DNA from 4 places in the Paenibacillus sp. GCM10027628 genome. Region 2 is predicted to be linked to each of the others. Evidence: a T-box and tRNA genes for the amino acid it is inferred to sense, from the RefSeq annotation. Region 2 holds a T-box; the other regions hold tRNA genes.

Region 1 (7,550 bases), on a different contig from region 2:
AAGCTATTCGCCGTATGTTGCCGGCTTTTGTCAATCAATTTATTGTAAGCATTAAAGATACTTCCTTGCTTTCCGTCATTGGGATTAAGGAATTGACGCAGAGCGGTGAAATTATTATTTCATCCAACTTCCGCGCCTTCGAGATCTGGGGTGTCGTAGGGATCTTCTACTTCATTATTATTTATGCTTTATCCCGGTTGTCTCGCATGCTTGAAAGGAGGTACGCTTTAAAATGATCGTTGTAGAAAACCTGAAGAAGAAATTTGGTTCGAACGAAGTTTTGAAAGATATCTCTACAACGATTCAAGAGAAAGAAGTCGTTTGCGTGATTGGGCCGTCAGGTTCAGGTAAAAGCACATTTCTTCGGTGTCTGAATCTTCTTGAAGAAGTAACAAGCGGGAAAGTGATGATCGGCGATGTGGAAGTCACTTCATCCGAAACGAATATCGACAAATTACGTGAAAATGTAGGGATGGTATTTCAGCTCTTTAATTTATTTCCCCATTTAACCGTTTTAGAAAATATAATGCTAGCGCCAAAACATATTAAGAAGTTGAACAAGCAGCAAAATGAAGAAAAAGCGATGGAACTGCTGAAAAAAGTAGGTTTGGCGGCAAAAAGGGATGAGTATCCCGAGCGTTTATCGGGCGGCCAACAGCAGCGCGTTGCGATTGCCCGGGCATTGGCCATGAATCCGCGTGTCATGCTATTTGATGAGCCGACTTCCGCACTGGATCCCGAAATGGTGGGTGAAGTGCTGGCGGTTATGAAGAGTTTAGCCCATGAAGGCATCACGATGATCGTCGTCACTCATGAGATGGGTTTCGCACGAGAAGTGGCGGACCGTGTTATTTTCATGGATGGCGGATACATTGTTGAAGAAGGAACTCCAGCCGAAATTTTTGATTCACCCAAACATGAACGCACACAATCTTTCCTTAGTAAGATCTTATAATTGGGATGAAGATAATGATGAACAAATGGGTTGTGATGGATGGACAGCAGGCAGGTCTATTCATTATAGCCCTTTCTTTTTACATGTTGTATGGATCTGAATTTATGGCAAAATTGTTAACGATTGGTGAAAAAAAGCAACCTTTTCTCGGTAACTACGTCTAATTGAACGTGGCCAATGAAGGGAAGGGTTATTTGCCGTTCCTCCAGCTGCTTGTTGTTGAGCGCCCGCGGCCCGCAGCTTTACCCTAAACAAACCTTGAAGGAGTCAGAGCATGAAAACGCAAAGAAAAGAGTTCTCCGTGCTGCTAGCGTTTCTCGTCTTTCTAGCCAGCACTTTAGCAGCACCAGCCGCACACGCGGTATCGGCAAGTTCGTCCTTAATTTTACTTTATATTGATAAGTCGGATGCTTTCGTGAACCAGGATCAAATTCAATTGGATTCTCCGGCTACCATTATTAATGGCAGCACCTTCGTTCCGGCCAAATTTCTCGGAGATACGATGAAATTCAAGGTGGAGTGGAACGACGCGACGCGCACGATCCAGATGGCGCCTCCAGGTTATAATATCGTTCTGGACGTTGATCATAAGACGGTAACTACGAATGGCGTGGACACTCCTTTCGATACGGTTGCCGCGATTGTGAACGGTAAATTACTCGTGAAGCTGACTTGGCTTGCCGACTATATGGGCGCTAAATATACATACAACGAAGAACTGCGCCGTGTGGAAATTGTGAGTCTCCCTACACCGGAAGGCATCTATATCGACCAGGACAGCAACTCCAGACCTGTTGCCAAATTTACGACGGCGAAGCCGACATACCGGCTTGGGGAGCCTGTGAAGTACATTGATCTGAGTTACGATCCCGATGCGGAAGGCATTGCTTCTTACGAGTGGGTTGGGAATAAAGAAGCGTTTTTCAAGCCAGGCAAATATCCGGTATCGCTCAAGGTATCCGATCGTCATGGACATGTGAGTCAATTGTTCCAAAGCTTTGTGACGGTTACGGATGAGCCGTATTTGAGCGAGGTGGAATACCCGATTTATATGAAGCCTGTGGGCGGATTTATTAAGTCCGATTGGGGAACGATTTGGTCTCATTTTAATCAAATGCCTGCGATACCTAAGAAAGTAACCGAAGTTAACGATCGTAAGCTGCTGGTGAGCGATAGTCCGGAGGAATTTACGGAAAAAGGCATTTTGTACCAGGATACAATCAACGGTAAAGCCAGATTATATGCCGATCATGTTAATGGTACGAAGCAAAAAATGACGATGGCGATTTTCGCTACGAATAACAGCGATAAGCCGGTGACGATCCAAACGACGAACAAAGGCGAGGTCTATCCTTCCGTGTATGCCAACTTGATCGGCAGCGAAGCTTCGGTAGATTTCTTATTGAACAATGTTTACGATCAAAAGTTGACTGTGCCTCCACATCAAACTTATGTGTATGCGAAGCTGCCTGACTTCTATCCGGGCCAGGGCGTTAATCTGTTCTATGATGTGGAAACGGATGGCGAGCTGCAAATGTCGTTCGGAGTAACGGATCAGAGACTGACGCCTACGACAGCGCAGGAGCTGCCTTTGCTAGCTTTTACTGGCCATGTACGGGGATCCTTCCCGGTATCTGAGCTTAAATGGGACATTGATGCATCGTCATTCACCAAGACATCCGTATTGACCATTGGCGATAATAAATCGGATCCGTTCGTCAAAGGTTATGACGTTATGCGCAAGCAAAACGTGGAGGACAGCGGTAACTACGGTGTCGTCTACAAAATTCACGCCAATAAGCCGCGCAAAATGGCTTTAATGATCATGGCGAAGGGCGGCGTCTTCAAAGGGCCGTTCAAAATTAACGGGGAGATCATACCGGTTCCGGCCTCCGGCGTCATTACCGCTTTCGATGGAATGGAAGTGTTGGCGCGGACGACGGGAACAGAGGATGCGCTAGATATCGAGTTTACGCCGCCGGCGGGCTCGGCATTCCCGATTGATCTGATTTTCTACCCGTTGGATGAGAAGAAATAGGTAATAGACATCACCGTCAAATAAAAAAACACTGACCTCTGCGAGCTGCAGAATGTCAGTGTTTTTGTCGTTTATACGCGCTCGATGACTTTGTCGATGAGTCCGTATTCTACCGCTTCATGAGCGCTCATGAAGTTGTCGCGGTCGGTATCTTTCTCGATGCGTTCGAATGTTTGACCTGTCCGCTCAGCAAGGATCTTATTCAGGTTGTCTCTCATTTTCAAGATGCGCTTCGCGCGAATCTCGATGTCGGAAGCCTGACCTTCCGCGCCGCCGAGCGGCTGGTGAATCATGACTTCGCTGTTAGGCAGCGCAAAGCGTTTGCCTTTGGCGCCTGCAGTCAGCAGGAAAGCGCCCATGGAAGCGGCCATACCGACGCAGATTGTGGACACGTCCGGTTTAATAAACTGCATGGTGTCGAAGATCGCCATGCCGGCTGTGATCGAGCCGCCCGGGCTGTTGATGTAGAGGCTGATATCTTTATCAGGATCTTGTGCGGCCAGGAAAAGCAGCTGGGCAATGATTGAATTGGCTACAACATCGTTAACGCCTGTACCGAGGAAGATGATGCGGTCCTTCAGCAGACGGGAGTAAATGTCGTACCCTCTTTCACCGCGCGCGTCCTGTTCTACGACCATAGGGATAAAACTCATGAGAATTACCTCCTTCAATGGGTAAATGGTTCAAATGGTGGATCTATATACTTTTAACAGTATCTACAAGTATGATAACGAAAAAACATCGAAAGGTCAAGAAAGGTCAAACTTGCAATAAAAAAAATCAGTTTCGCAACTGATTTCGTTCTGTAAGAACGCGCCCGAAGGGAATCGAACCCCTATCTCAGGCTCCGGAGGCCTACGTCATATCCATTGGACCACGGGCGCAAAGTAAATTTTTAAGTGAAGCAAGGGTTATTATATGACAGCTGCACGAAAAAAGCAAGACTGCAAACCCTTACAGTCCAATTTGCCGAAAAAGTTTGAACAAATGTTGAATCTCGGTGAGTTATTGGTTATAATGTGCTTGTAAGGCAATTTTTTTTCGCCCGGGTGGGACGCAAAATGTATACCCGGGACATAAAACGTCCATCAATTGGAGCAGGAGCGTTGTTACCGTCATTATGAGAGAAATTCTTGACATTCAAAAACAGCTCTTGCCGGATTTAATGGACATCATGAAGAAGCGCTATTCGATCCTGCAGCATATTCTCGTTTCCGGTGTAGTCGGAAGAAGAACATTAGCTTCTTCGCTGGACATGACGGAACGTGTGCTACGCGGCGAAGTGGATTTCCTCAAGGAGCAAGGATTGCTCGAAACCGATGCAACAGGTATGAAGATCAGTGAATCCGGCCGCAGGCTGCTTGAAGCGATGGAGCCCATTATTAAAATGGCTTTTGGCTTGAGCGACTTGGAGGAAAGCATCCGCAAAGCGTTCGGGATCTCTCAAGTCATCGTAGTCCCGGGAGACTCCGACACTTCAACCTTTGCCAAGATTGAGCTCGGGCGAGCGGGCGCGGCAGCATTGCGCAGATATGTAGCCAAGGACGATATTATCGCAGTAACGGGCGGTTCGACCATGGCACAGATTGCGAACAACCTGGCCATTTCATCGAAGATGAAAGGAAGTTGGTTCGTTCCGGCGCGAGGCGGGCTTGGGGAAAGCGTGGATATGCAGGCGAACACGATTGCTTCCATTATGGCCAAGAAGACAGGCGGCAAATACCGGCTGCTGCATGTACCGGACCACCTTGGAGAAGAAGCGTACCAATCGCTGATTCAAGATCCTCAAATTCAGGAAGTTGTCGATGCCGTGCGCAGTTGTCGCATCGTTGTACACGGAATCGGAGATGCTATGGTCATGGCACGCAGGCGCAAAGTCGACGCTGAAACAACGCGGAGATTACAAGAGGATGGCGCTTTGGCTGAGGCGTTCGGGTATTATTTTGACCGGCAAGGGAATGTCGTTCACAAAATGCCGACCGTTGGACTCAGGTTGGAAGACCTTCAACGCATCGAGGTCGTTATCGGCGTGGCCGGCGGCAAGAGCAAAGGAGAGGCGATCGCTTCCGTACTTCGTCACGGGCAGGAAGATGTGCTGGTGACAGACGAGGCAGCGGCGCACGAAATTATGAAGCATGTAGAGCTTTGACATCATGACGTGTGTCTCCTGTAGACATCGTCTTGAAATATATAATATTTTTTAACTATTAGGAGGAATTCGCTATGGTAAAAGTAGGTATTAACGGTTTCGGACGTATCGGACGTAACGTGTTTCGTGCAGCTTTGAACAGCTCTGAAGTGCAAATCGTTGCAGTCAACGATTTGACAGATGTAAAAACTTTGGCTCACTTGCTGAAATACGACTCAACTCACGGTAAACTTGACGCTACAGTTGAAGCTGGCGAAGGCGAACTGATCGTTAACGGTCGTTCCATCAAAGTATTCGCTGAGCGCGACCCTGGAAACCTTCCTTGGGCATCTGTTGGCGCAGAAATCGTTGTAGAATCTACTGGTATTTTCACAGCGAAAGAAAAAGCTTCCCTTCACTTGAAAGGCGGCGCTAAGAAAGTTATTATCTCCGCTCCGGCAACTGACGAAGATATCACGATCGTCCTTGGCGTTAACGAAGATAAATACGATCCGGCAGCTCATACAGTAATCTCCAATGCTTCTTGTACGACTAACTGCTTGGCTCCATTCGCAAAAGTAATCAACGATAGCTTCGGTATCGTAAAAGGTATGATGACAACTGTTCACTCCTACACGAATGACCAGTCCGTTCTTGACCTGCCGCACAAAGACCTTCGTCGTGCTCGCGCAGCAGCTGAGAACATCATTCCTTCCAGCACGGGCGCAGCAAAAGCAATCGGTCTGGTTCTGCCTGAGTTGAAAGGCAAACTGAACGGTATGTCAATGCGCGTACCTACACCTAACGTTTCCGTAACTGACCTGGTTGTAGAGACTAAAGTTAACGTAACTGTTGATGAAGTAAACGCAGCATTGCAAAAAGCAGCTAACGGTTCTTTGAAAGGCATCTTGAACTACACGGATGCTCCGCTTGTATCAAGCGACTTCAACGGCGACCCAGCTTCCTCCACAATCGATGCTCTGTCCACAATGGTAGTTGGCGACAACATGCTGAAAGTGGTTTCCTGGTACGATAACGAGTGGGGCTACTCCAACCGCGTTGTTGACCTTGCAGCTTTCATCGCAAGCAAAGGCCTGTAATTCATAAACAAACACCCATAAAGAGGAGAAGCGATTCTCCTCTTTATGTTCGATTTCACGTATAATGAAGTTGTTTAAAATCGCCTCGGGAGGGTCTGTTGCATGAATAAGAAAAGTGTTCGCGATGTTGAAGTGGCAGGGAAAAGAGTGTTTGTTCGCGTTGATTTCAACGTACCTTTGGAAAATGGTAAAATCACAGACGATACGCGTATTAGAGAGACGCTGCCTACAATCAAATTTTTGATTGAAAAAGGTGCGAAAGTGATCCTGGCGAGTCACCTTGGCCGTCCAAAAGGTCAAGCTGTAGAAGAGCTTCGCTTGACTCCAGTTGCTGTAAGACTATCGGAGCTGCTTGGCAAGCCTGTTGTGAAAGCTGATGAAGCCATCGGCGAAACGGTGAAAGCTCAAGTAGCTGCGCTGCAAAACGGCGAAGTTTTGCTGCTCGAAAACGTTCGTTTTTACGAAGGCGAAGAGAAGAACGATCCCGCTTTGGCGCAAGCTTTTGCTGAATTGGCTGACCTGTATGTGAACGATGCATTTGGTGCGGCTCACCGTGCCCACGCTTCCACAGAAGGCATCGCGCATCACCTTCCAGCTGTATCAGGCTTACTGATGGAGAAAGAGCTGGACGTGCTCGGCAAAGCGCTGAACAATCCGGAGCGTCCTTTCACGGCTATCGTCGGCGGCGCGAAAGTAAAAGACAAAATCGACGTCATTAACAACCTCTTGAACATCGCAGACAACATCATCATTGGTGGCGGCCTGTCCTATACGTTCCTCAAAGCACAAGGCTACGAGATCGGTAAATCCCTGGTAGATAACGAGAAATTGGATTTGGCGCTGAGCTTCATCGCGAAAGCGAAAGAAAAAGGCGTGAATTTCCTGCTTCCAGTGGATATCGTAGTTGCTGACAAATTCGGTGCAGACGCGAATACACAAATCGTCGGCGTTGACGGCATTCCTGCTGAGTGGGAAGGTATCGACATCGGACCTAAAACGCGTGAGATTTATGCAGACGCGATCGCTAAATCGAAGCTTGTTGTTTGGAACGGACCTATGGGCGTATTCGAAATCGAGCCATTCTCCCACGGAACTCGCGCTGTAGCAGAAGCTTGCGCTACGGCATCCGGTTATACGGTAATTGGCGGCGGAGACTCCGCAGCGGCAGCTGAGAAATTCCATTTGGCTGATAAAATGGATCACATCTCCACAGGCGGCGGCGCTTCCCTTGAATTCATGGAAGGCAAAGCATTGCCGGGCGTTGTGGCCCTGAACGACAAATAATTTTTAAGCTAAGGAGGCGTACAAATGAGTAGAAAACCTATTATC
Region 2 (7,550 bases):
GTACTGCTTATGCTGCGATTAATGTGCAAAGGAAAAATTCACCGGGCTACGGTAACTGAGGCGGATCTGGATTATGTCGGAAGCATAACGATAGATGGCTTATTAATGCGAAAAGCAAATATTTTGCCCTACGAAATGGTTCAAGTTACGAGCCTCCGCAATGCAACACGCTGGAAAACATATGCCATCCCAGCTCCTGAAGGATGTGGAAAAATAGGCTTAAACGGCCCGCCTGCCCACCTCTTTCAACCCGGTGACCTCATCATTATTCTCAGCATGGCACTCATGGATGAGGAGGAGATCCGAATGCTTAAGCCTCAGGTTGTTTTTGTTGACAGCAATAATCAACTGTTGAAGGTAGAAGAACACGATCTCGTCATTGCGATCCAAGAAGCGAAGTCTAATGACCAAAACTAAATTAAGCACCAGCAAATGGACCAAATATAAAATTCTGAATCGGTCGGAGATACTTAGAACCCATCTTCCCCAAACCGTATGGCTGAAACAAAGATCTTTCCATCGCATGATCGATAAATATGGGCAAGTGATCATCAAACCGACCGGCAGCTATGGCGGCAAGGGCGTCATTTGCATCAAAAGAATTGCTCCTCAGAGCTATCAGATCCATGACGGCCCACATAAAAATACATTTGCCGACAAGGTAAACTTGTATGCTCACCTCAAAAAGAAAATTCACAGAAACTATATTGTCCAAGAACGTATCTCGCTCGCAACCGTTAACGGACGCCCTTTTGATTTAAGGGTGATGGTGCAGCGTCACTCTAATTCTCCATGGCAAGTAACAGGTAAACTGGCTAAAATCGCAGGAAAAGGCTTTATCGTGACCAATATACGTATGAGCAGCGGCAAAGTCGTGTCCGTCCGGCAGGCATTGAAACACTCTACTTTAAAAAATATGTCCATATCAGAGCTGATTGCGCGAATGGATAAAGTCGCTTTAGCCTCGGCCGAACAACTCAGCCTCTCCTATCCTTCGGTTCGTACGATGGGGGTCGATATGGGTCTGGATATAAAAGGGGATATTTGGATTATTGAAGTAAATTTCGTCCCGATGCTTGGACTCTTTCTGAAACTTAAAGACAAGTCCATTTATAGGAAAATCAGATCGTTTTCACAAGAATTAACCGGCTCCGTGGACATAAGCCGTCTCCTTCTTTGACTTTTTTTAATAGTCTAAGGTAGTGTTTGACGCTAAGGAGGCTGCCTATGAACCGGTTTAGGCTTGTTTGCTCGCGATGTTCGCTGACGTTCCCTTTCCGCTATAACGAAATGAAATGCACCTGCGGAGGCACGCTGCTGGTCGACTATGATCTAGAGCAAATTGCTGGAACGTTTACAAAAAAGGCGCTTGCTGCTCGCTACCCTTCAATGTGGAGATATAAAGACCTGCTTCCGGTTGATGATCCTGATTGTATCGTCTCTTTGGGAGAAGGCTGGACACCTCTTATCCGCCTGCGGGAATGGGAGCAAAAATTGCCGATCCGACAGCTGTGGATCAAGCGGGAAGAACAGAATCCGACGGGCAGTTTTAAATCCAGAGGGTTTTCGGTCGCCGTATCGCTGCTCAAGGAAGCGGGCGTGACGCAAGCGGCAGTTCCCTCAAACGGCAATGCGGCCGGCGCTTTGGCCGCTTACGCCGGACGGGCTGGCATTCAGGCCTATGCTTTCATTCCATTAGACTGCCCGCCTCTCATCGTTCAGGAATGTGTCCAGTATGGTGCACAGACCTATCTGGTGGATGGTTTCATTCATGATGCCGCCGCCATCATTGAAGCCGGCAAAGACGAGCAAGGCTGGGTGAATGTAGGGACTTTGAAAGAAGCCGGGCGGGTGGAAGGCAAGAAGACGATGGGACTGGAGCTGGCGGAGCAGCTCGGCTGGAAGTTCCCCGATGTGGTAATTTATCCGACCGGCGGCGGTTCCGGTATTATTGGCATGTGGAAAGCTTACCTCGAGCTGCAAGCTATGGGCTGGATCGACGGACCGATGCCGAGGTTCGTTTGCGTCCAGGAAGCAGGCTGCCAGCCGATTGTAGACGGATTGGCGGCTCGCAACCAGGCGACGGCAACGGCGACGGCGACACCGGCAACGCCTACAGGGGTGCCGGCCAACCCGACAGGAATGCGCGTCCCCAATCCTCCGGATTTGGCGCTCATCCTGTCGATCGTGGAGCAAAGCGGCGGCACGGCCATCGCGCTTAGCAAGAACGAGATCGCCAGCGCAGCCGCTTGTCTGGGCGCGCAGGGCATCTCCGCGTCGCCGGAAGGCGCGGCGACTTGGGCCGGCCTGCTCGCCTGCTGCGAGAGCGGCTGGCTGCGGCCGACCGATTCGGTCGTGCTGTTTAACACGTCGCACGCAATGAAATACACAACGTTGGCTTCGGCCCCGCAGCTGCCAACGATCAGGAACTACCAAGACTATTGTAATCACCTGAATGGATTGCAATGAGAGAACAACCGTCAGGGTAAATCACCCTGATGGTCTTTTGCTTGTAATTCCATCTATTTGCGACTTAGTTAATGCATCGATCAGCTCACAGATAAACAAAAGAACAGCCAGAGGATCAGGTCCGCTGGCTGTTCTTGTACTTAATTGGACTCGCTGGCGCCAAGTCCGTTCTCTTCGTAAAGGCGGTACATCGCTTGAATCATCGGCTCGGCCGGATCGCGATTCAGCAAGTAGAGTGTCATCAAATATTGTAACGGCAGCGCGCAGGTATTATTGCCTTCTTCGACGGCAACGAAACCCGCTTCCAGCACGGGACCATGCTCCGGATGCAGCTCCAGATCTACATAGATTTTCTGATCCGGGAATTCTTCCCGAACTGCGTTGGCGCAATAAGGAACGATGTGCTTATCCAGCAGCGCTTTGGCATCATCTTCCGATTGCGGCGGGTTCGGCAGCGGGTGGCTTTCCGGACTGCGAAGCAAATCGACAAAGAACGATGACAGCCAAAGAGCGGCATTCGGATTGCTTTGAAAATTACGCATAATTTCATTGAGGAAAAATCCGCATGAGCAGGTCTTTCCGTCTTTCGCAAGAGTAAAAGCAAACATCGGACCGTAGGTCGGGTTATTGCCGATTTGTCCTTCTACTTCATAATCTTCATACTGTTCTTTTAAAACTTGCTGTATGTGCTGAAACCAAGTGATAATCACTTTTGCTTTCTCTTGCTCTTGTTCTTGATCCAAGTCAAGTTCCGCTTGTTCTTGTTCGGTTTGTTCTGCTTGGGTGTCGATATCTTTTTCAGTCATTAGGATTGAAGCCTCCTGCATCATTCAAATTGGCACGAATATTTCTATTGTACCGCATTTGACCAAGATCAGAAAGCTATTGTTGCAAACAGGTCCTCCCGCGAATCATCTACATCCGTTTGGGTGTAGGAAGCCCGAGTATTTGCAATGCCTGATGCAGCGTATCCTTATAGGTTTGGGTTATCCACAGACGATGGGCAACTTGCTCCTCTTCTCCCTTCAGAACTGGGCAGGATCCATAGAAATGGTTGAACAATGAAGCCAATTCGAACGCATAATGACAGATCAGGCTGGGCGCCAGCTGTTTCGTTGCGGCACTCAGCGCCTCGGGCCAATAAGAGATATGCCTCAACAGATGATACTCAGGCGCCTCAAGTATAGCGCCATTGAACCCGTATGCTCTTCCCCCGAGACGGCCCTCTTTTCCCGCCTTATCCAAAATGCTGCTCGCCCTCGTATAGGCATACAATAAATAAACGCCAGAGTTGCCGGTTACCTCAGTTGCCTGCTGCAAATCAAAAACAACTTCCGTTTGCAACTGGTACTTGAGCAAATAGTATCGAATCGCCGCCGCAGCGATCGTTTTGCTGGAGATACCTGCCTTTCTTGAACGTTTGGCGTCGATGACACTTTCCATACGCGCCAGCAGGTCGGCAACTTTAATCCCGATGCCTTGGCGCCCAGACATCGCGTAGGCGCTTTTTCCGTCCGAGACATCAATGCCGAGTCCCGCAGCGGTTTCCGGGCTTAAGGAAACGACGCCATAACTAACGTGCTTGAGTTGGTTGGCTTGCTCTTCATACCCAAGCACCTCCAGCGCCAGTTTCACCATTGCCTGTGGATATTCTTGACGATGGTCGATGACGTTGATCACCATATCGGCATGGCCGATTGTTTTTTTGCTGCCGCTAGAGGCTGTCGACCATAGGCCTTCCTCCCATTTTTTATAAACAAAATCGTTCGGAAGGATGCCGAATTTCCACAAATGATAGGCAATATCCTTGGCTGTGTAAGTAAGAATGCCGTTTGAGCGAACGAGCACTTTATCCGCCAGAAAGTCGGCCCCATCCATAGCTTCGGCCGATTCGCCAGCCTGCTTCAGCACCCAGCAACCAGCCTGCTTCCCTTCCGTCACTTTATGAAACATGCCCGTCTGCTGCAGCAATTTGAACGCGGTATCCCAGAAGCCCTCCCTCACAATACGGCTTTCCCAAACCAGCACATCATAACCGATGCCAAAATGCTTCATCTCTTCAAGCTGCTCTCGAACTATACGCTCTGCAACAAGCGAACCGATCCAAGCAAGGTTGGAATCGCCCGCCTCTAGGGCGTGTAATACCGACGAACGCTCTTCCTGGAGCGGCGGATGCTCTTTGTAGGCTTGATTGATCTTTGCATAAGTATCCCAGCAGAAATCCCCAAATCGTTCATATGGCTGCTCCGTCTGTGTGTGAAGAATGCCGACAACGGTATCGGCCAGCTGATTGCCCAGATCGTCGATATAATTGTGCACCTCGACTTGGTAACCGGCATGGCGCAGCATGCGCGACAGCGAATCTCCGATGCAGGAGTTCCTTAAGTGGCCGACATGGGCCGCTTTATTGGGATTGATCGACGTGTGCTCAACCAGCACCTTGGTCCTCTTGGCCTGGTCGCTGACCCATGTCGGTTGGTTCATTCCTCTATCTGCCCACTCCTGCCAGTTCACATAGAAGTTCAGAAATCCTGGCGGCGCCACAACCACTTTAGCGAATAAGCCTTGGACATTTCCCTTTTTTTCGAAAAGCTGCTGCAGGTTCTGAGCAATTTGAAGCGGGGGCTTACGCAATATTTTGGCTAGCAGCATTGCAATATTCGTACTATAATCGCCATGCTCCGTATGAGCAGGGTGTTCCGTGATCACTTTCAGCGTTTCCGGACGCTCCACGCCCTCCTCGTGCAAGATAGCCGCTGCAAGCTGCTCGATTTCGGCTATCAAAAGATCGTGAATCATGTTCAGTTCCTCCCTGTTCTTTTCTTGAAAATGCAAAAAAGCCCCCGTCTCCAAAAAAGAGACGAGAGCTGTTCATTCCCGCGGTACCACTCTAAGTGCTAAACCTTAAAGGCTTAACCCCTCACAGATAACGGCTTATGCCGGATCTCCCTACTTCCCTGCCGCTCATGCAAACAAAGAGGTTCAAAAGACCATTTCCCAGGTCCGTTTCGTTCTTGACATTCGTACCGGTTCCCACCTGCTCCGGCTCGCTGCGACTGTCCGACAAGAATTACTGCCCTGTTCATCAATGTTGACTATGAAATTATGAAATTGACTAAATATTAAATTATTTATACAGGATCGTTTCGTAATTGTCAAGACGATCTATCAATAGTCCTTTAGCTCGATCGCGTTAGCAGCTTTTGCAATCATTTTCATCACCATTTTAAACATGGTATTCATCACGAAAGGAACGCGAAGCATCCAATTGCGCAGAGATATTTTAAAATTAGAGCTTTCGATCATGCTTTCTGCTGCATATAGGCCGACTTTCTGGTTCTTCTCCACAAACGTTCTCATCTCTTGTTCATAGGCAGCCAAAGCAGTTGTGTACTGACCTTGCGCGGCTTTAAGCTCACCAGCCAGTACATAAGCCCCGATAAGTGCAAGGCTAGTTCCTTGCCCGGAAAGCGGCGACGGACCATAGGCAGCATCACCCACAAGCGCAACCCGCCCCCTTGACCATGTCGGCATATGAATCTGACAAATCTCGTCAAAATAAAAATCATTCGCTTCTTTCATAGCATGAAGCAGACGCTGGGTTTCCCAGCCCGTTTGACTGCCGAAAACGTCGGCAACTAGTTTTTTCTGGGTTTCCGGCTGGTGACGGTCGTAGATTAAAGACTTTGATTTAAAAATGAACATCCCCTTAGCCTCGGTATTGTCTCTTGCGCTATACATGCCTACAGTCTTGCCGGGAATCGTATAAAACTGCTGGCTGTGGTCAAGGTTCAGATAATTGTCGGTGGAAAAGATCGAGATATAGCAGCCAAGCGACCTTTTAAATTGATCTTCATCGCCAAATATCAGATTGCGCACATTGGAATGAAGACCGTCCGCCCCTATCACCAAATCAAATGTCTGTGGCGTGCCGTGGACAAATTGGACTTCAACGCCCGCTTCAGTCTCATGAATGGCGGTAATCGAATCCCCCCAAATATAATTAACGGTGTCCTTCGTCAAATTATACAAAATGGTATTCAGATCGTCGCGCATAATTTCGATGTCCAGACCCTGCTGATTGCCCATGCCCGCTTCGCTTACCCGTCCTTCAATCTTGCCAATCCTGTCTACGAAATAAACGCCTGTAATGTGCGTGTCAGCCGCACGAACTTGATCAAGAATACCCATCCGTTCAAGCACCGAAATGGCAGCTCCTCGAATATCAACCCCATAACCGCCACGTCGCAATGCGGGGGAGCGCTCAACGATAGTCACCTCAAAACCATAGCGGTGCAACCAATAGGCAAGTGCGGGTCCGGCAATGCTCGCACCGGAAATAAGAATTCGTTTCATTTGTTTCATAGATATCCACTCCTATCATTTTATGGAATAAAGTCATGAGAAAATCATTTAACTGTGTATTGTATAAACAGTATATATCGTATACAATTAAAATGCAATTAAAATTTAATTTTGGGTTCGAGTCAACCACCCCAAAAGCGATTTTCTTGACTTTACAGCCATGAAGGAGGGCTATTCCTATGAATAATGAATTTGAAGAAGATCTGCCACGCGGCGTGGCACTCAGTTGGGGGTTAGTCAAACCGACGCAGCGGGGACCGAAACGCGAAATGAGTCTTAAGCAAATCGTTGATTCGGCCATTGCCGTAGCCGATAAGGACGGACTCTCCGCTGTCTCTATGAATCGAGTCGCAGCATCCTTGGGCTTCACGACCATGTCTCTTTACCGATACGTGCCGAGCAAGGACGATCTTGTCCTTCTAATGCAGGACGCCGTATGCGATATCTCCATCCCGGCGGAAGATTCCGCTCATTGGCGCGAAAATATGATCAACTTCGTTCGAACGATTATGCGCTGTTTCCTTGACCATCCATGGTTGTGTGATATCCCTGCTTCCGGCATTCCGATTACGCCAAACAACTTGCGCATTGTGGACTGGGCATTACGGATTATGCATGAACTTCCTTTAAATCATCATGAAAAGATTTCGTTTGTTGTCCTGTTAACAAGCTATGCACGTGTATACGGCTTGTTTCAACGTGATATGAACCGTGCT
Region 3 (7,550 bases), on a different contig from region 2:
AAGCGAAAATCCCGTTAAGACGATCCACGCAAGCACGGCCCCATTCGATAAAAGCGACAAGCAGTACCTCCGTATCGCACGTGGTGCGGAAATGGTGCCCGCGTCCTTCGAGTTCTTTTTTCAGCTCCGGGGCGTTGTAAAGTTCACCGTTATATACGATCGTGTACGTATAATCACCTTGTTTCCGGATCATCGGCTGGGCGCCGTTCTCCGGGTCCATCACGCTAAGACGTCGATGGCCAAGCGCACAATGCTGCGATATCCAAGTGCCGGAAGCATCCGGGCCGCGCAGATTTAAGGTTTCCGTCATATTCTCTAGAATGGACGGGTACCCGGTCAAGTCTTTCCGCCAATCTATCCATCCCGTTATTCCGCACATAGACGTTCATCCCTTTCCTTAAGAGAGCATGATGATAAAGGGTATGCGTCCTGAGGGCATAAAATGTCTGTCCCGCTTTGGCGCCCGCGCCCACATTTCAACTCGGCTTTGTGTTTTGCGGACAGGGCTGTTACAATGAATCCAACTCTTACTTATTCTATGACGAAGGTGATGACAATGAAAAAAAAGCACTCCAAAGCACAAATTGATTACCTGGCGGCCAGAGAACATTTTCTGCAAATCAGCAATCAAGCGGATAAACGAATCGAAGCTTTGAAAGAACAAGGCAAGGAAGTCGGACAAGCGGAAATGGAAGAAATCATCGAACGTGTCGGTCTTCATCGTGCCTATAATGAATTGACCCATGCTGAAAACGTACTGATTAACTGGACGCAAACCGCGATTAAGACAGAGCCGGTATTTATGGAGAAACGGGCCGAGTTCGAAGAACTTTACGAGTTGGTCAAAACGAATGCGGAAGCCAGAGGAGCTATTCTTAACTTGGCGATGCGTTTAAATTTAGAGCTAGTGTGACATTCTAAATAGGCAGTGCCATTATTTCTTCAGGAGGCGAATGCTCATGGATAGCCATTTCATCAGCAAGCTGCATGACAAGCAGAGAAAAGCCGAGAAGAATTTGAGGACACAAGGGCATAAACGTCCGGGCGATAAACTGCCCAATCACAAGCACTAATGTCTAATGGCACCGAAGGGCCTGCAAGGAAATTCCTTGCGGGCTTTTATTATGGTTACACAACAATGGTCAGCAAGTGCACATCTGAAAAGATGGTTTTCATCGTTCCAGACCTTTGGGGACATCGCAATCGTGTCTCTAACGATAATTTTGAGGCTGTCGATTTATTGGGGATAGTATTGACGTGAACGGAAACATGCAGAAATTGTATATGATTTTTCGTATTCATTTACAGAATCAGGGCCCAAATCGCGTTTTGTGTATGAAATTTCGAATAGAATCGACTGATTCGATGTGTGCGCCGCTCATTTTGTATGATTTTTCGCATACATTTTGTGGTCTCCCGCAGATTTCCGAAGGTATGAACAGTTAATCGACAGCCTCATTTTCATCTTTAGAGACGAGAAAATCAGTGGCACTGTACGCTGGGTGGAGCTGAAAAGATGTTATTCATCGTTCCAGACCTGTGGGGATATCGCAATCGTGTCGATAACGATGTTTTTCATCTTTACAGACGAGGAAAAAAGCAGCACTGTACGCTGGGTGGAGCTGAAAAGATGTTTTTCATCGTTCCAGACCTTTGGGGATATCGCAATCGTGTCTCTAACGATAATTTTCATCTTTACAGACGAAAAAATCAGCAGCACTGTACTCTGGGTGGAGCTGAAAGATGTTTTTCATCGTTACAGACACGTGGGGATGTCGCAATCGTGTCGATAACGATGTTTTTCATCTTTACAGACGCGAAAGATGGAGGATTGACGTCCCCAAACATACAACCTTAGATAAGAACCTGGCCATCTGCCGGGTTTTCTCATAGGCCAGAGAACCCTCACTTTTCCAGCATACGATAAAGGTCAATAATCCATACTAATTTAGTAACCATTCTACTCTATTAGCAGGAGGGTATGCCCTTTATGAGCAGGAAAAAAGGTAGAAATTTAGATTCAATAACGCAAAGTACAATCGCTCACTCCAAACAATCTTCTCGAATACAGCAAAACCTGGATTCTACTGAGCCTGGTCACCATCCGGCTAACCGTCCTTCCGTTTAACAATCGCTCATCGAACAAATCTAGCAAAAAAAACCGCCCAATATATGGACGGTTTTTTTTTGTAGTACTGACGAACGTCAGTACGTTTATCATTTACGTCCCAGGAGGGATTCGAACCCCCGACCGTACGCTTAGAAGGCGTATGCTCTATCCTGCTGAGCTACTGGGACTTATTGCATTTCGCTTTAGAAACAAGTTCGTTTTTAGCGAAGCAAGAGTTATATTATCACATCGATTTCAGTGAAGTCAACCCCGTTTTTAATTTCTTTTGCAATCGATAGAACAATCGAGTAAACTGTCTCCAGCGAGACGAAGTTTTTTTGAGGTGATCCCCATTACAGAACCATCTGTCAACAATTTGATTCTTTTTCCAAAAACCGAGCAATTTTATGAAGAAGAGCTAACCCGCTTTCTACAACGGGAGCAGTACAGCGACGCCTTGCAACTGCTGACGTTTCTTTTGCAATTTCCGAACGTCGATACAAATAAAACGGACCAATGGGAAGCGCTTTTTAATTGGCTTCAGACCATGCATCCGGAAACGGTATTTCCATCAGCCCCCACAACGTATGAGGAAGTGGAAGAAGAGGAAGTGTTGCTGAGGCAGTATATACAAGAGAAAACGACGGACGATGCAGCCTATGTCGAAAAGCTTCTGGGTATGCTTCGTGAAGGCAGTTTGGAGCAGCAGGTTACAGCGCTCGAACAACTGGCATATGTCGAGCTTCCGGACGCCAGCTTGGCTGTAAAACAATGGGTTTCTGAAAAGGCGCGGCATCCGCATATTCAGTTCAAGGCGCTTCAGACACTTAGGCAGATGGGAGAGCGCGGCATTATAGAAATGCCTAAGAACGGGATTAAAGTCGCGGTTGATATCGAAGAAACGCCGCTTTGCCCGGAAGATTTTCCAGCGCAAATTCGTGATATGATTCGCAGAGTCGGGGAAATTAGTGAAATGGACCAGCCTGATTTTGTCTTTTTCGCCGGGCAATCGTGGCAGGAGTTTCTGGCTTACGCTTACGGCACTTCCGTCTATACCGATCTATTGAAACCGGAGGAAGGGGCTGTCGACATATGGGCTTCAGCCTTGCACGCGGCACTTCAGGAAAGGCTGTTCGGGACGCCCAACCGTGAAGAATTGCTCGAGAATTATGGGATTGTCGATTCGATGAAACTCCAATGGAAACGTGCCCATTTGACGCTGCAAACGTTCATCAATCAATTCAATCCGTATCCTTCTTAATTGAGCGGAAGAGCCTGCCTTGAAATGAAAATGTTATATGTTATAATAGAGTGGTTATAATGGTAGGTAGGGGTATGAGTATTAGCACTCCACTTGCCAGAACGTGAAAATATGTCATGGTACATTTTTGGAGGGGAAGGCATAAAATGAAAGCAAGTTGGGAAAAAATAGAGAAGAACGTTGGCGTTCTTGAAGTGGAAGTTGGCGCGGAGCGCGTCGCAGATGCACTGGATAAAGCATTCAAAAAAGTATCCGCGAAAGTGAACGTTCCGGGTTTCCGTAAAGGTAAAGTGCCTCGTTCGATCTTTGAAGCTAAATTTGGTGTGGAAAGCTTGTATCAAGATGCTTTGGATATCATTTTGCCGGAAGTTTACGTACAAGCAATCGAAGAGGTTAAAATCGAGCCTGTTGATCGCCCTGAAGTAGACGTTGAGCAATTTGGCAAAGGACAAGTTCTGAAGTTCAAAGCGAAAGTAACGGTTAAACCTGAAGTAACGCTCGGCGACTACAAAGGCATCGAAGTTGAAGCGGTAGACGCTAACGTAACGGATGAAGAAGTGAACGAAGAATTGAAGCGTCTGCAACAGCGTCATGCTGAGCTCGTGGTTCTTGAAGAAGGACAAGCGGCTAACGGTGATGTGGTTGTTCTTGATTTCGAAGGTTTCGTAGACGGCGAAGCGTTCCCAGGCGGAAAAGCGGAGAAGTATTCGCTTGAGCTGGGTTCCAACAGCTTCATCCCTGGCTTCGAAGAGCAACTTGTCGGTCTTGCAAAAGGCGAAGAGAAAGATGTTGAAGTGACGTTCCCAGAGAACTATCACTCCGAAGATCTCAAAGGCAAAGCGGCAGTATTCAAAGTGAAAATTCACGACATCAAACGCAAAAACTTGCCTGAGCTTGACGATGAGTTCGCTAAAGACGTAAGCGAGTTCGATACGCTTGAGGAATACAAAGACGACATGAAAAAGCGTCTGCAAGAGCGTAAAGAAAAAGACAGCGAGGCAGCTAAAGAAACGGCTGTTGTCGAAAAAGCTGCAGCAAATGCTGACGTTGAAATCCCGGCTGCTATGGTAGAAGCTGAGCTTGACGTGATGGTGAAAGAATTTGAAAGACGTCTTCGTTCCCAAGGCATGACGCTTGAGATCTACTTCCAATTCTCCGGCCAAAACGAAAGCGTGCTGAAAGACCAAATGAGAGAAGACGCTGAGAAGCGTGTTCGCAACAACCTTGTTCTTGAAGCAATCGCAGCCGCTGAGAGCATCACGGTTTCCGACGAAGAAGTGGATGCAGAGCTTGAGAAATACTCGCAATCTTTCCAAAAATCTGCAGCAGAACTTCGTGAGCTGTTCGCTTCCAACGGCAGCCTTGAAGGTTTGACCAATGATCTGGTTGTAAGAAAAACCGTAGACTTCCTGCTCGAAAATAGCAAGAATGTTTCCGCAGCAGTGTAAATAAGGTTAGTAAAGGCACGTTCGTAACGCTGGCGTGCCTTTCTTTTACCCTATTTTCTCTCCGGACGGCCTCACAAACATAAGAAATAAACGCATACATAGCCTTACTTTGAAAAAATGACTTTGCTGCTCAAACGTGTTAAACTGTAACTTAGATGGTTATGGAGATTCTTGAAATTTCTGTTCCATTATAGATCCCGTATAGGGTGAACATGGCGAATTGCCGTTAAAGGAGTTGGTACAATGAGTCTTATTCCTATGGTTGTTGAACAAGAAGCTCGTGGGGAACGTTCTTACGATATCTACTCACGACTGCTCAAGGACCGCATTATCTTCATCGGGAGCGCAATCGATGACGATGTGGCTAATTTGGTCATTGCCCAGCTGCTCTTTTTATCCGCTCAGGATCCTGAGAAGGATATCAGCTTATATATCAATTCTCCAGGGGGATCCGTTACGGCGGGGATGGGGATTTTTGATACGATGCAATTCATTAAACCCGATGTATCTACGATTTGCGTAGGTATGGCTGCAAGTATGGGTTCTTTGCTTTTAACAGCCGGAGCCAAAGGCAAGCGTTTTGCGCTTCCTAACGCAGAAGTTATGATTCATCAACCACTCGGTGGTGTTAGAGGTCAAGCGACCGATATTAAAATCCATGCAGATTGGATTATTAAGACGAAGCAAAAGCTCAACGAGATTTATGTGGAGCGTACGGGACAGCCGCTTGAAAAGATCGAAAGAGACACCGATCGCGATAACTTTATGAGCGCTGAAGAAGCGAAGGCATACGGTTTAATCGACGAGGTTATCACTCGAAACGACTTGAAATAAAGGAGTGATCCCATGTTTAAATTTAACGATGAAAAAGGCCAACTCAAATGTTCCTTTTGCGGAAAATCCCAAGACCAAGTGCGCAAGCTTGTTGCCGGTCCGGGAGTTTACATTTGTGATGAATGTATAGAGCTTTGCACGGAGATTGTGGAAGAAGAATTAGGCCACGAGGAAGAATTGGACCTCAAGGATGTTCCGAAACCACAAGAAATTCGCAACATTTTGGACCAGTACGTTATTGGACAGGACCAAGCTAAAAAATCGCTTGCAGTAGCGGTATATAACCATTACAAGCGCATTAACTCGCAGAACAAGCTTGAAGATGTCGAGCTTCAAAAAAGTAATATCGTTCTTCTTGGGCCAACTGGCAGCGGTAAAACGTTACTTGCGCAGACGCTGGCCAAAATTCTTAACGTTCCATTCGCCATCGCGGATGCGACTTCTTTGACGGAAGCTGGTTATGTAGGTGAAGACGTAGAGAACATTTTGCTCAAGTTGATTCAAGCCGCTGATTACGATGTGGAAAAAGCCGAGCGCGGTATCATCTACATTGACGAAATCGATAAAGTGGCCCGCAAATCCGAGAATCCATCGATTACAAGAGATGTTTCCGGCGAGGGTGTTCAACAAGCATTGCTGAAAATTCTCGAAGGCACGGTTGCCTCGGTTCCACCGCAAGGCGGACGCAAGCACCCGCATCAAGAATTTATTCAAATCGATACCACCAACATTCTGTTTATTTGCGGCGGCGCCTTCGATGGGCTGGAGCAAATCATCAAACGCAGAATCGGTAAAAAAGTCATCGGTTTCAGCACCGATGGCAGCAAAGTGGATCTGAAACCAGGCGAGTACCTATCCATGGTGCTTCCGGAAGATCTGTTGAAATTCGGATTAATTCCGGAATTCGTGGGTCGTCTTCCAGTTATTTCCACATTAGAGCCGCTGGATGAAGCAGCCCTTGTTCGTATTCTATCCGAGCCGAAGAACGCTCTGGTGAAACAGTACCAGAAGCTTCTTGATATGGATAACGTGTCGCTTGAATTCGACGCGGAGGCGCTCGACGCCATTGCGAAGGAAGCGATCAAACGGAATACAGGCGCGCGCGGTCTTCGGGCCATTATCGAAAGCATCATGCTGGACGTAATGTTCGAGGTTCCTTCTAGAACGGACGTCACCACTTGCAAAGTGACCAAAGAAACAGTGCAAAACAAGCTTCTGCCTGTTTTGACAACGAAAGACGGCGGTCAGGTGGCGGGCAAGAAGAAGGAAGAAAGCGCGTAACCCATAATTTCATAATTCCACACACAGCCTCCAATCCGGTTTCCGTTCAAGGAAATTGGAGCGGAGGATGTTTGGTGTCATGGGGAGAGAAACCATAATGTTCCATAGAAAAGATACGCGGCCTGTCCGCGTTGGGGATTTAACGATTGGCGGCAGCAATGAAGTCATTATGCAAAGTATGTGCACGACGAAAACTGCCGACGTCAAAGCGACTGTTGCCGAAATCCTCCGCTTGGAAGAAGCCGGTTGCCAGATCGTCCGTGTGACGGTGAATAATAAAGAAGCCGCGGAAGCGATCAAAGAGATTAAGAAGCAGATTCATATCCCGCTCGTTGCAGATATCCATTTCGATCATCGGCTGGCACTTGCGGCCATCGAGAACGGAATCGACAAGGTTCGTATCAACCCGGGAAATATCGGTCGGCGTGAGAAAGTGGAAGCAGTCGTCAAAGCATGTAAAGAACGCGGCATTCCGATTCGGATCGGTGTTAATGCAGGCTCGCTGGAAAACCATTTGCTGGAGAAGTATGGATTTCCGACTCCTGAAGCGATGGTAGAAAGCGCGCTTTTCCACATCAACATTTTGGAAGAGCTTGATTTTCATGATATCATCGTC
Region 4 (7,550 bases), on a different contig from region 2:
CGCGATCCTTGAAAATTATCAGCAAGCAGACGGTTCTGTAGTCGTTCCAGATGTACTGGTTCCCTACATGAATAACGTAAAAGTAATTAACAAGAAATAGAACTTGATTCACTCATAGTTTTTGTGATACAATGCTTTTTGTCACTGCATTAGGTTGTTTCCTAACAAGGAGACACCTAGTTGTGGAGAGGTGGTCGAGTGGTTTAAGGCAGCGGTCTTGAAAACCGCCGAGGTGCAAGCCTCCGTGGGTTCGAATCCCACCCTCTCCGTATACTATTGCTAAAAAGTCATGCGATTCTTAATGAATCGTGTGGCTTTTTTTGTTATGTAGCGATTGGGATAAAAGGGGTGGCGGCTTCGCATTTTAATTATGTGGAGGTGTTACTATGAGCAAAACAGACAGACTGACCATCGATCAGAAGCAATTGGTGGAAGAGTGGAAGAACATGCTCCCTGAACAGCTGGAGGACGCTGATAAGGCTCGTGTATGGGCCGATGAGGCTGATACACAGGCGCTCCGAGTACACATAACAACGGCGGGGCATACCGGGTATACGTTTGATTTTAAAGTAACGTATGTGGATTCTAGAGAGGTAAAGGTGGACCTTATCGATGTCGAGCAAGGAACCACACATATTGATGAGCGAACCGACATCGTCCAAACGCTAGTAGACGATTATGTGCGGCATATTCATGAATGTGCGCAAGCACTGCAGCAAGTCACACACGTCTGAACTGTGGAGGGCAGCAACAAATGACCAGACAAAAAAGCAGAGATAAAAACTTGCAGAACGTTGTTAAAGATTTTGACAAAACGGTGGTTAATAGTCATCAGGCTCAGCAAGTACAGCAACAAACAAATGATAACCATAAGCGGGATGTAATGAATCACGATGAAAACTAGGGGAGTGTGACTAGGATGTCCAAACCAAGAGCTTATTCCGCTGGAGACAGCATGCAAAGCAACGGTCAAGTTGATAGCGATAATAATAATGCTCCGGAAGCTCTTTCCGGCTCTAAAAAGGTTAAGAATCGTAATCATTCGCGACAAAAACAAGCTAAAGGATCTTGATTATACAGGTTCCGAGGGTTGAAAAAATATCTTTACAAAATGTTTAAAAATCAGCGCCCCGGACATACTATATTTGTCGGTGAAGCAGAGAGGTGTGGTTCCGTTGGAGCATTCCGCGAAACAACCGTTGCATAGAGGACTTTTATACCTGTTATAATCAGGCTGGAGGCGATGTGCTAAAGACACGTTACAGTGTTTTATAAGCAGATTTACCAAAAGTTTACGAGTAACACGGTCATAGAAGAAAACCATTAATCACCGACAAAAAAAGAACCCTTAGGGGTTCTTTTTTTCGTCCGTTTCGAAGCTATCTGTTAGATAGACAGAGTAAGTTGGTTTTTTACGATAAATCAGCAATCGAATTCCGGCTCCAATTAGGATCACAGCAACGATAAGGGTCTGACCAAAGCTGTTAATCCAATAAGAATAATTATGTTCGGGGAAAAACCGATACAGCAATTCAACAATGATCTCTTTGAAAACATAATACCCACCGAACACAATGAGTATAGCTCCGATGCTTCGATTATAGGAGATCCAATTCTCGACCAGCGGCTTATCGACTAATGTTCCATTCTCGTATTTTGAAATATTCTGTAAGGCGTCAAAGAAGCTGAAGAACCACAGAATTGGTATCAAGAAGAAGAAGAGGGAAAGTCTTAACACGTCCAGTACATATATGGAAAACAGGAAGACCGCCATTAATTGAATGCCGCGTTTGGTCATGTTCAAGTACAAATGAGCAGCACCCGGAATAATGGCGAGGATAGTAGCTAAGGTCCGATTTTTGCTGTCATAGTCGTCTGAGAAGTGGAAGTCTTCGAACATGCTTCGATCAAATAGCTCAAAGCCTGCTTGCTTACGCTCCAGTTGTTTCAGCGCATCAAACATAGTGTAGAACCAAAGTACCGGCATCGCCAAAAGAAAGGCAATGAAGCCCTCATTATGAGTGAGGATGGTGATAAAGAAAACAAGAATCGCTAACCCGAAAAAAGTGATCATTGCGGTTAAACCGCGCTGCATCAAACCCAATTGATAGTGACCAAGCCCTGGAATAAATGAAAGCAGCATAATTCGAGTTCTCTCGCGTTGGTTAGCCCAAGAAGATGCCGATTGCCAATACGCTTGATCAGGTTCAGGCGGCATATCTGGGGAGGGCATATATGGATACTCAGGGCCGTAAGGCATCGTTCCAGGCACCGGATAAGGCTGAAATCGCAGCAGGAAGATAATCATGTCGATCATATTCGCAATCCACATGAGTGCGGCGAATAGAAGCAAAAGCATCATGGGTGCATCATGGGCATGAATGTCGGTTACACCAACGAATAGCAGGAAAAGTGATCCGAAGAATCCTCCTCCATAAATGAAAGCACGGAACATCCGGTTCATGTAGAAGTGACCTAGCCCCGGGATAAAAGAGAGCAGAAAAGCAACAAGGTTGCTTTTGTTATATAAGGTGTTCGGATGGTTCAAGGCCGGGTACCTCCTTTTTCTTGTTCATTTTGCAATGTGTCTAGCCAAGTTAATGTTTTATTTAACAACTGATCGGATATTGGAACCTCTTTATGCACGGAAGAGGGGGACGGAGGGTTGAAACCCTTAGAGTTTAATGAACCCATTGAACCTAATTCCTGGGATAGTCCATGAAAAAAGCCTGTGACAACAAGTATAAGCGTAGCCGCTGCCGCAACCCCGTAATGAAAGATCGTGGAATGAAACCAAGCAGGTTTAGTTCGGAGCGTTCGATTAACGATAGCATCAATGTAGCTTTTCTCATCGGCTTCCATATGAGGAAGAGATGCCGTTAATTTTTCCAAGCACGTCATATATATGGCTAAGCAGAGGTCACATTGATATAGATGGAGCTCCATTTGAGCCATTTCATCTGGCGATACGCTTGCTTCCACGTACTGCATCCAGGCTAGTTGATCATAATGCTTCATATGAAGTCCTCCTCCTTCCAGTTCTTCCGGAGCCACTGCTTGGCTCGATATAGTTTGGATTCCACGGTTTTGACCGTAACACCTTGAGCATCGGCGATATCTTGGTAAGTTTGATGATGTAAGTAGTAAGCCATTAATACGTCTTGATAATTAGTTGGAATCTGGTCCAATTTTGTTCGCACGAGTTTTGCTGTTTCGTTCATGACCACTTCTTGTTCTAAGTCATTGTGATGATGAGTGGCAGTGGTCGGAACCGGATCTTCGATCTCTGCCGTCATTTCTTCCCTTTTCCGGCTGGCCGCCCGCTTAAAATCGATTGCTCGGTTCACGGCGATGCGTGTCATCCAGGTTTTAAGGCCCTTCATTTGGTACTGGGGGAGGGAGAAATAAATCCGGGTCCATACATCCTGCGTTAAATCTTCAGCATCCTTAGGATGACGTACGATCGCATAGATGGTCTGGAATAAATAATGGCGATAGGTCGCAACAAGTTCTCGAAACGCAGATTCATCGCCAATTAATATACGTTGTACAAGTGTATCTTCCTGAATACTCTCCTCCTCCTCTCCGACATATATAGACGAAGGGTACCTCTTGTACCCCTGCACACCTGTCAAAATAAAAGAACGAATCGCCGGCGATCCGTTCTTTTATTTTTAAAGCGATGTGGTTCGATGAGGGAGTTCTGCTTTTGCCCCGCTAATCCGCGGTTCACTGCGGACAATCCATTGAGACAGAAGGCTGCTAAGGACTCCGAGTACACCGAGAACGATAAATCCCTGGGTTAAAGCAAACCAATCTCCGATGATCCCCATGAGAACGGGACCGATGAACATCCCTAGGCCATAGATCGCTTGGAAAAAGCCCATTGCAGTTGCGCGTTTATCCGACGGCATGTATTTGATGCTTAGCGCCATCAGAACGGTAAAAGAAAGTCCGCGACCAAAACCGGCTAACGCCTGGGTAACCATGAGCAGCCACAAGTTATGAGTAAATGGAATCGAAAAAGTGAACAAGCCCATGAGGGCAAAGCCCCACACGACGACGCGTTTCTCACCAAATTTAGCGGCCCAGCGGCGTCCGCCAAACAAGGAGGCTATTGCAACCGGAACATTGGAAAAGAACGTCAGCAGTGACAAACTAAACTTATCAGCCCCTAGCCCAGTAGCATAAACGGGGGTAAAACCGAAAACCGTAGCAAAGGTAAGCACCTGCGACAAAATAGCCAGCAATGAAACGAACAAAAGCGTACGGTCTGTCGCTACATGGCCGATTCCCCGCAGCGTGATTTTGGGGGCATCGATTTCAATTTTTTCCACAAGAAAGAAGGATCCGATAAGACCTATCGCACCGAGAATAGCGCCCATGATGAAAGCTGCTTCCCAGCCTATCGCGTCTGCAGCCCAGCCTGCCATGAGGATACCGAGCATCTGACCCAAAGAGTTGAAGAAGCTGATCGTTCCGATCGCTTTTGTAGATTCTTCATGTTTATAATAGCTCGTAAATAACACCGTAAAATCAACCCATGTGGCCGCGGCAGCGCCGGCAAGCGCACGAAGAAGGAGAATCCATGTGAAATCTTTTGTCATCCAAAGCCCGAGCCCGCTGAGGCCTGTAAAGAGTAAACCAAATGTAATAAACAGTTTGCGCTTATGAAAACGATCGGATAGGACACCGACCGGGATACGCAGCAGCATCTGCGAAATGCCGTACATTCCCACGATCCAACCAGCCAGTTGATGGCTGCCTCCCAAAAATTCCACATAAGGAGCCATGATAGGAACACTCGTGTACATAGACATCCAGAACAGCAACGTAACGATGCAGAATAAAGGGATGCGAAAAGAAGAGGGCGATTTCATACTCGTCATAGAATGAGTTCTCCTTTCGGATTGCAAAAAGAAACAAAGGGATGGCCAACCCGTAGTTGTCATCCCTTTGTATAGTTATGTTATTTTGAACGCGCCACGGGGGGATTCGAACCCCCGACGCATAGTTTAGGAAACTATCGCTCTATCCTGCTGAGCTACGGGCGCATGGCATCGTTTATTTTATCACGGATGCTTTTACTCGCGCAACGTTATTCCTTACCACGCAGCTTGCGAAAAAATTGCGTCAGCAGCGTCGCGCACTCTTCCTGCAAAACACCGCTCACCACGTCGACACGGTGGTTGAATCGTTCCTCCTGCAGCAAATTCATGAGGGTTCCGGCGCAGCCGGCTTTGGGATCTGTCGTCCCATAGATCACCTGCGGGACCCGGGCTTGGACAATCGCACCCGCGCACATGGGGCAGGGCTCGAGCGTCACGTACAGTTTGCAGTCGAGCAGGCGCCAAGCTTGCAGATGTTCACTGGCCTGTTTGATGGCGATCATTTCAGCATGAGCGGTCGGGTCGAGGGACGTTTCACGCAGATTATAGCCGCGGCCGATAATCGTGCCGTTATGTACGACAACCGCTCCGATGGGGACCTCCCGGATAGCTTCCGCTTTAAGCGCTTCTTGAATGGCTTCTTTCATCCATGGAATATGTTCATCCACAGGGGGACACCTCGCTAAAATTCAGTTATCCACATGTGAATAAGAATCGAACAAGCATTCGTTGTTAACAATCTGTGGACAACCATGTGGATAAGTCGAAAAGTTGTGGATATATGTTTATATTGTATGCACACTTTACTTGTAAATCAAGGAAAGAGGCATTTACGGGAATTTTGTTGAAAATTGATACTAAAATACGTATACTTAGAATAATAATAGGTCTTTTATCCTAGTCAGGAATAATTACATAAGGTTTCGATAAATGGCAAACTTGTTGAAAGACAAGGACGCAAAGCTGAGGGTCTAAGGTTCCACATGGAACTACGGCAGTCTGGCTACCGAAAATCACGGCTATTTTAGATTTTAGGTAGTAGGCTGTTCCGATCAGACGGGGATGGTCTACTTTTTTAATACAAAAAAATGAATAGAGAGGAAGTGAAGAAAGCAATGAAGCATTATGGCAGCAAGGAAGGCAATGACATTGAGGTATTGATTGACAGCAAAGCAGTGCTGGATAAGAATGATTTTGTTTCTACAGGTGTCCTTACCTATGCGCTGGGCGATATTATTGAGGTGGAACTGCCGCAATACGAGGTTTTTGGACTTGGAGACAAAGTCAAGATGACGGTTTATTCGAAATCGGGATTGTTCGTTTTTGAAACGACCGTAGTTGCCAAAGATCATGGTTCGGTTATTTTGATTAACCCGCCTGAGAATCGCAAGAAATTTACGGAAAAACGGGAATTTCCGCGAATTGACATCCAACAGGACGGATTACTTCATGGACTTCATGATGTGAAAAAGAAAAATAAACATCAGTTTGATAACCCGGTCGTTATTTCCATCAAGAACATTTCGATGAACGGCGTTGGTTTTACAATTGAAAACAACTCTATAGTAGATAAAATTGTCGATAAGCATGTCCAGCTCGACGTTGAAATGGATCTGGGCTTCTCGATGCCGGTCAAGACCGAAATTGTGCGGAAAGAGAAATCGGGAACCGGCATCTATTATGGGGCTCGATATCTCGAAGTTCCAGACATGAAAACGAATGCATTAAGGGCCTTTATTTTGAAAAATCAGGTTGAATCGTACTTTGTGCAGAAGCGGGAAGCTCAGTACAGAAGCCTATTGGAAAAAAAGTCTGCGGTGAATCAGTAGCCGACAGGCTTTTTTTTGACCTTCAAGTGCTATATAATAGATGAGTATCATTTTCAACATTAAGGAGTTGTAGCTGCAATGGCTTTGAAAGCAGGAATCGTCGGTCTACCGAACGTAGGAAAATCGACTTTGTTTAATGCAATTACACAGGCGGGCGCAGAATCTGCGAACTATCCGTTCTGTACGATCGATCCGAATGTCGGGGTAGTGGAAGTACCGGACGAAAGACTGCAGAGGCTGGTGGAGATCGTAGTACCCAAGAGCATTGTTCCAACGGCCTTCGAATTCGTCGATATTGCGGGTTTGGTGAAGGGCGCGAGCAAGGGCGAAGGGCTTGGCAATAAATTTCTCGCACACATTCGTGAAGTAGATGCCATCGTGCATGTAGTTCGTTGTTTTGTGGATGAAAATATTACGCACGTATCCGGTAAAGTGGATCCGATCGGTGATATCGAAACGATTAATCTCGAGCTGATCCTGGCTGACATTGATTCGATTGAGAAGAAGCTTGAGCGTTCCCGCAAAAACTTAAAAGGCGGCGACAAGAAAGTTGCAGCCGAGGTTGAATGCCTGGAGCGCATCAAAGATACACTATATGAAGATAAACCGGCGCGTAGTCTGGATTTGAGCGATGAGGAAAAGCTGATTGTTCGCGACCTCCATTTACTGACCATGAAGCCTGTATTGTACGCGGCTAATGTAAGCGAGGAAGAAGTAGCAACAGCGGACGATAATCCTTATGTGAAAATCGTCAAAGAATTCGCCGCGCAGGAGAACGCGGAAGTCGTTCCGATCAGCGCGAAGGTTGAATCCGAAATCGCTGAGCTGGAAG

What was found. The T-box of region 2 lies ahead of ACFQZT_RS32715 (arginine--tRNA ligase). A T-box ahead of a tRNA ligase gene usually reads a tRNA of that ligase, here a tRNA-Arg.
Region 1: it encodes a tRNA-Arg, which carries the amino acid that the T-box ahead of ACFQZT_RS32715 (arginine--tRNA ligase) is inferred to sense. The anticodon was not compared.
Region 3: it encodes a tRNA-Arg, which carries the amino acid that the T-box ahead of ACFQZT_RS32715 (arginine--tRNA ligase) is inferred to sense. The anticodon was not compared.
Region 4: it encodes a tRNA-Arg, which carries the amino acid that the T-box ahead of ACFQZT_RS32715 (arginine--tRNA ligase) is inferred to sense. The anticodon was not compared.

Annotation. Positions count from the first base shown of each region.
Region 1 covers NZ_JBHTHA010000031.1:37,044-44,593, reverse strand. The annotation lists gene ACFQZT_RS20800 (amino acid ABC transporter permease) at 1-236, shown strand, start outside; gene ACFQZT_RS20795 (amino acid ABC transporter ATP-binding protein) at 233-955, shown strand; gene ACFQZT_RS20790 (hypothetical protein) at 970-1,119, shown strand; gene ACFQZT_RS20785 (copper amine oxidase N-terminal domain-containing protein) at 1,230-2,993, shown strand; gene clpP (ATP-dependent Clp endopeptidase proteolytic subunit ClpP) at 3,065-3,646, opposite strand; tRNA gene ACFQZT_RS20775 (tRNA-Arg) at 3,806-3,877, opposite strand; gene ACFQZT_RS20770 (sugar-binding transcriptional regulator) at 4,114-5,142, shown strand; gene gap (type I glyceraldehyde-3-phosphate dehydrogenase) at 5,217-6,221, shown strand; gene ACFQZT_RS20760 (phosphoglycerate kinase) at 6,324-7,505, shown strand; gene tpiA (triose-phosphate isomerase) at 7,530-7,550, shown strand, end outside.
Region 2 covers NZ_JBHTHA010000080.1:12,650-20,199, forward strand. The annotation lists gene panD (aspartate 1-decarboxylase) at 10-417, shown strand; gene ACFQZT_RS32700 (YheC/YheD family protein) at 404-1,180, shown strand; gene ACFQZT_RS32705 (threonine synthase) at 1,228-2,469, shown strand; gene ACFQZT_RS32710 (hypothetical protein) at 2,610-3,275, opposite strand; gene ACFQZT_RS32715 (arginine--tRNA ligase) at 3,385-5,268, opposite strand; T-box leader at 5,323-5,564, opposite strand; gene ACFQZT_RS32720 (FAD-dependent monooxygenase) at 5,638-6,834, opposite strand; gene ACFQZT_RS32725 (TetR/AcrR family transcriptional regulator) at 7,014-7,550, shown strand, end outside.
Region 3 covers NZ_JBHTHA010000005.1:85,218-92,767, reverse strand. The annotation lists gene asnB (asparagine synthase (glutamine-hydrolyzing)) at 1-379, opposite strand, end outside; gene ACFQZT_RS08610 (hypothetical protein) at 557-913, shown strand; gene ACFQZT_RS08605 (DUF4023 family protein) at 960-1,073, shown strand; gene ACFQZT_RS08600 (hypothetical protein) at 1,517-1,858, shown strand; tRNA gene ACFQZT_RS08595 (tRNA-Arg) at 2,225-2,298, opposite strand; gene ACFQZT_RS08590 (hypothetical protein) at 2,454-3,371, shown strand; gene tig (trigger factor) at 3,518-4,819, shown strand; gene clpP (ATP-dependent Clp endopeptidase proteolytic subunit ClpP) at 5,063-5,653, shown strand; gene clpX (ATP-dependent protease ATP-binding subunit ClpX) at 5,666-6,934, shown strand; gene ispG (flavodoxin-dependent (E)-4-hydroxy-3-methylbut-2-enyl-diphosphate synthase) at 7,032-7,550, shown strand, end outside.
Region 4 covers NZ_JBHTHA010000016.1:7,750-15,299, forward strand. The annotation lists gene serS (serine--tRNA ligase) at 1-100, shown strand, start outside; tRNA gene ACFQZT_RS15330 (tRNA-Ser) at 185-269, shown strand; gene ACFQZT_RS15335 (hypothetical protein) at 387-734, shown strand; gene ACFQZT_RS15340 (hypothetical protein) at 755-904, shown strand; gene ACFQZT_RS15345 (small acid-soluble spore protein P) at 920-1,072, shown strand; gene ACFQZT_RS15350 (hypothetical protein) at 1,349-2,548, opposite strand; gene ACFQZT_RS15355 (anti-sigma factor) at 2,545-3,018, opposite strand; gene ACFQZT_RS15360 (RNA polymerase sigma factor) at 3,015-3,626, opposite strand; gene ACFQZT_RS15365 (MFS transporter) at 3,675-4,889, opposite strand; tRNA gene ACFQZT_RS15370 (tRNA-Arg) at 4,980-5,054, opposite strand; gene tadA (tRNA adenosine(34) deaminase TadA) at 5,099-5,536, opposite strand; cyclic di-GMP riboswitch class I at 5,812-5,900, shown strand; gene ACFQZT_RS15380 (PilZ domain-containing protein) at 6,005-6,718, shown strand; gene ychF (redox-regulated ATPase YchF) at 6,797-7,550, shown strand, end outside.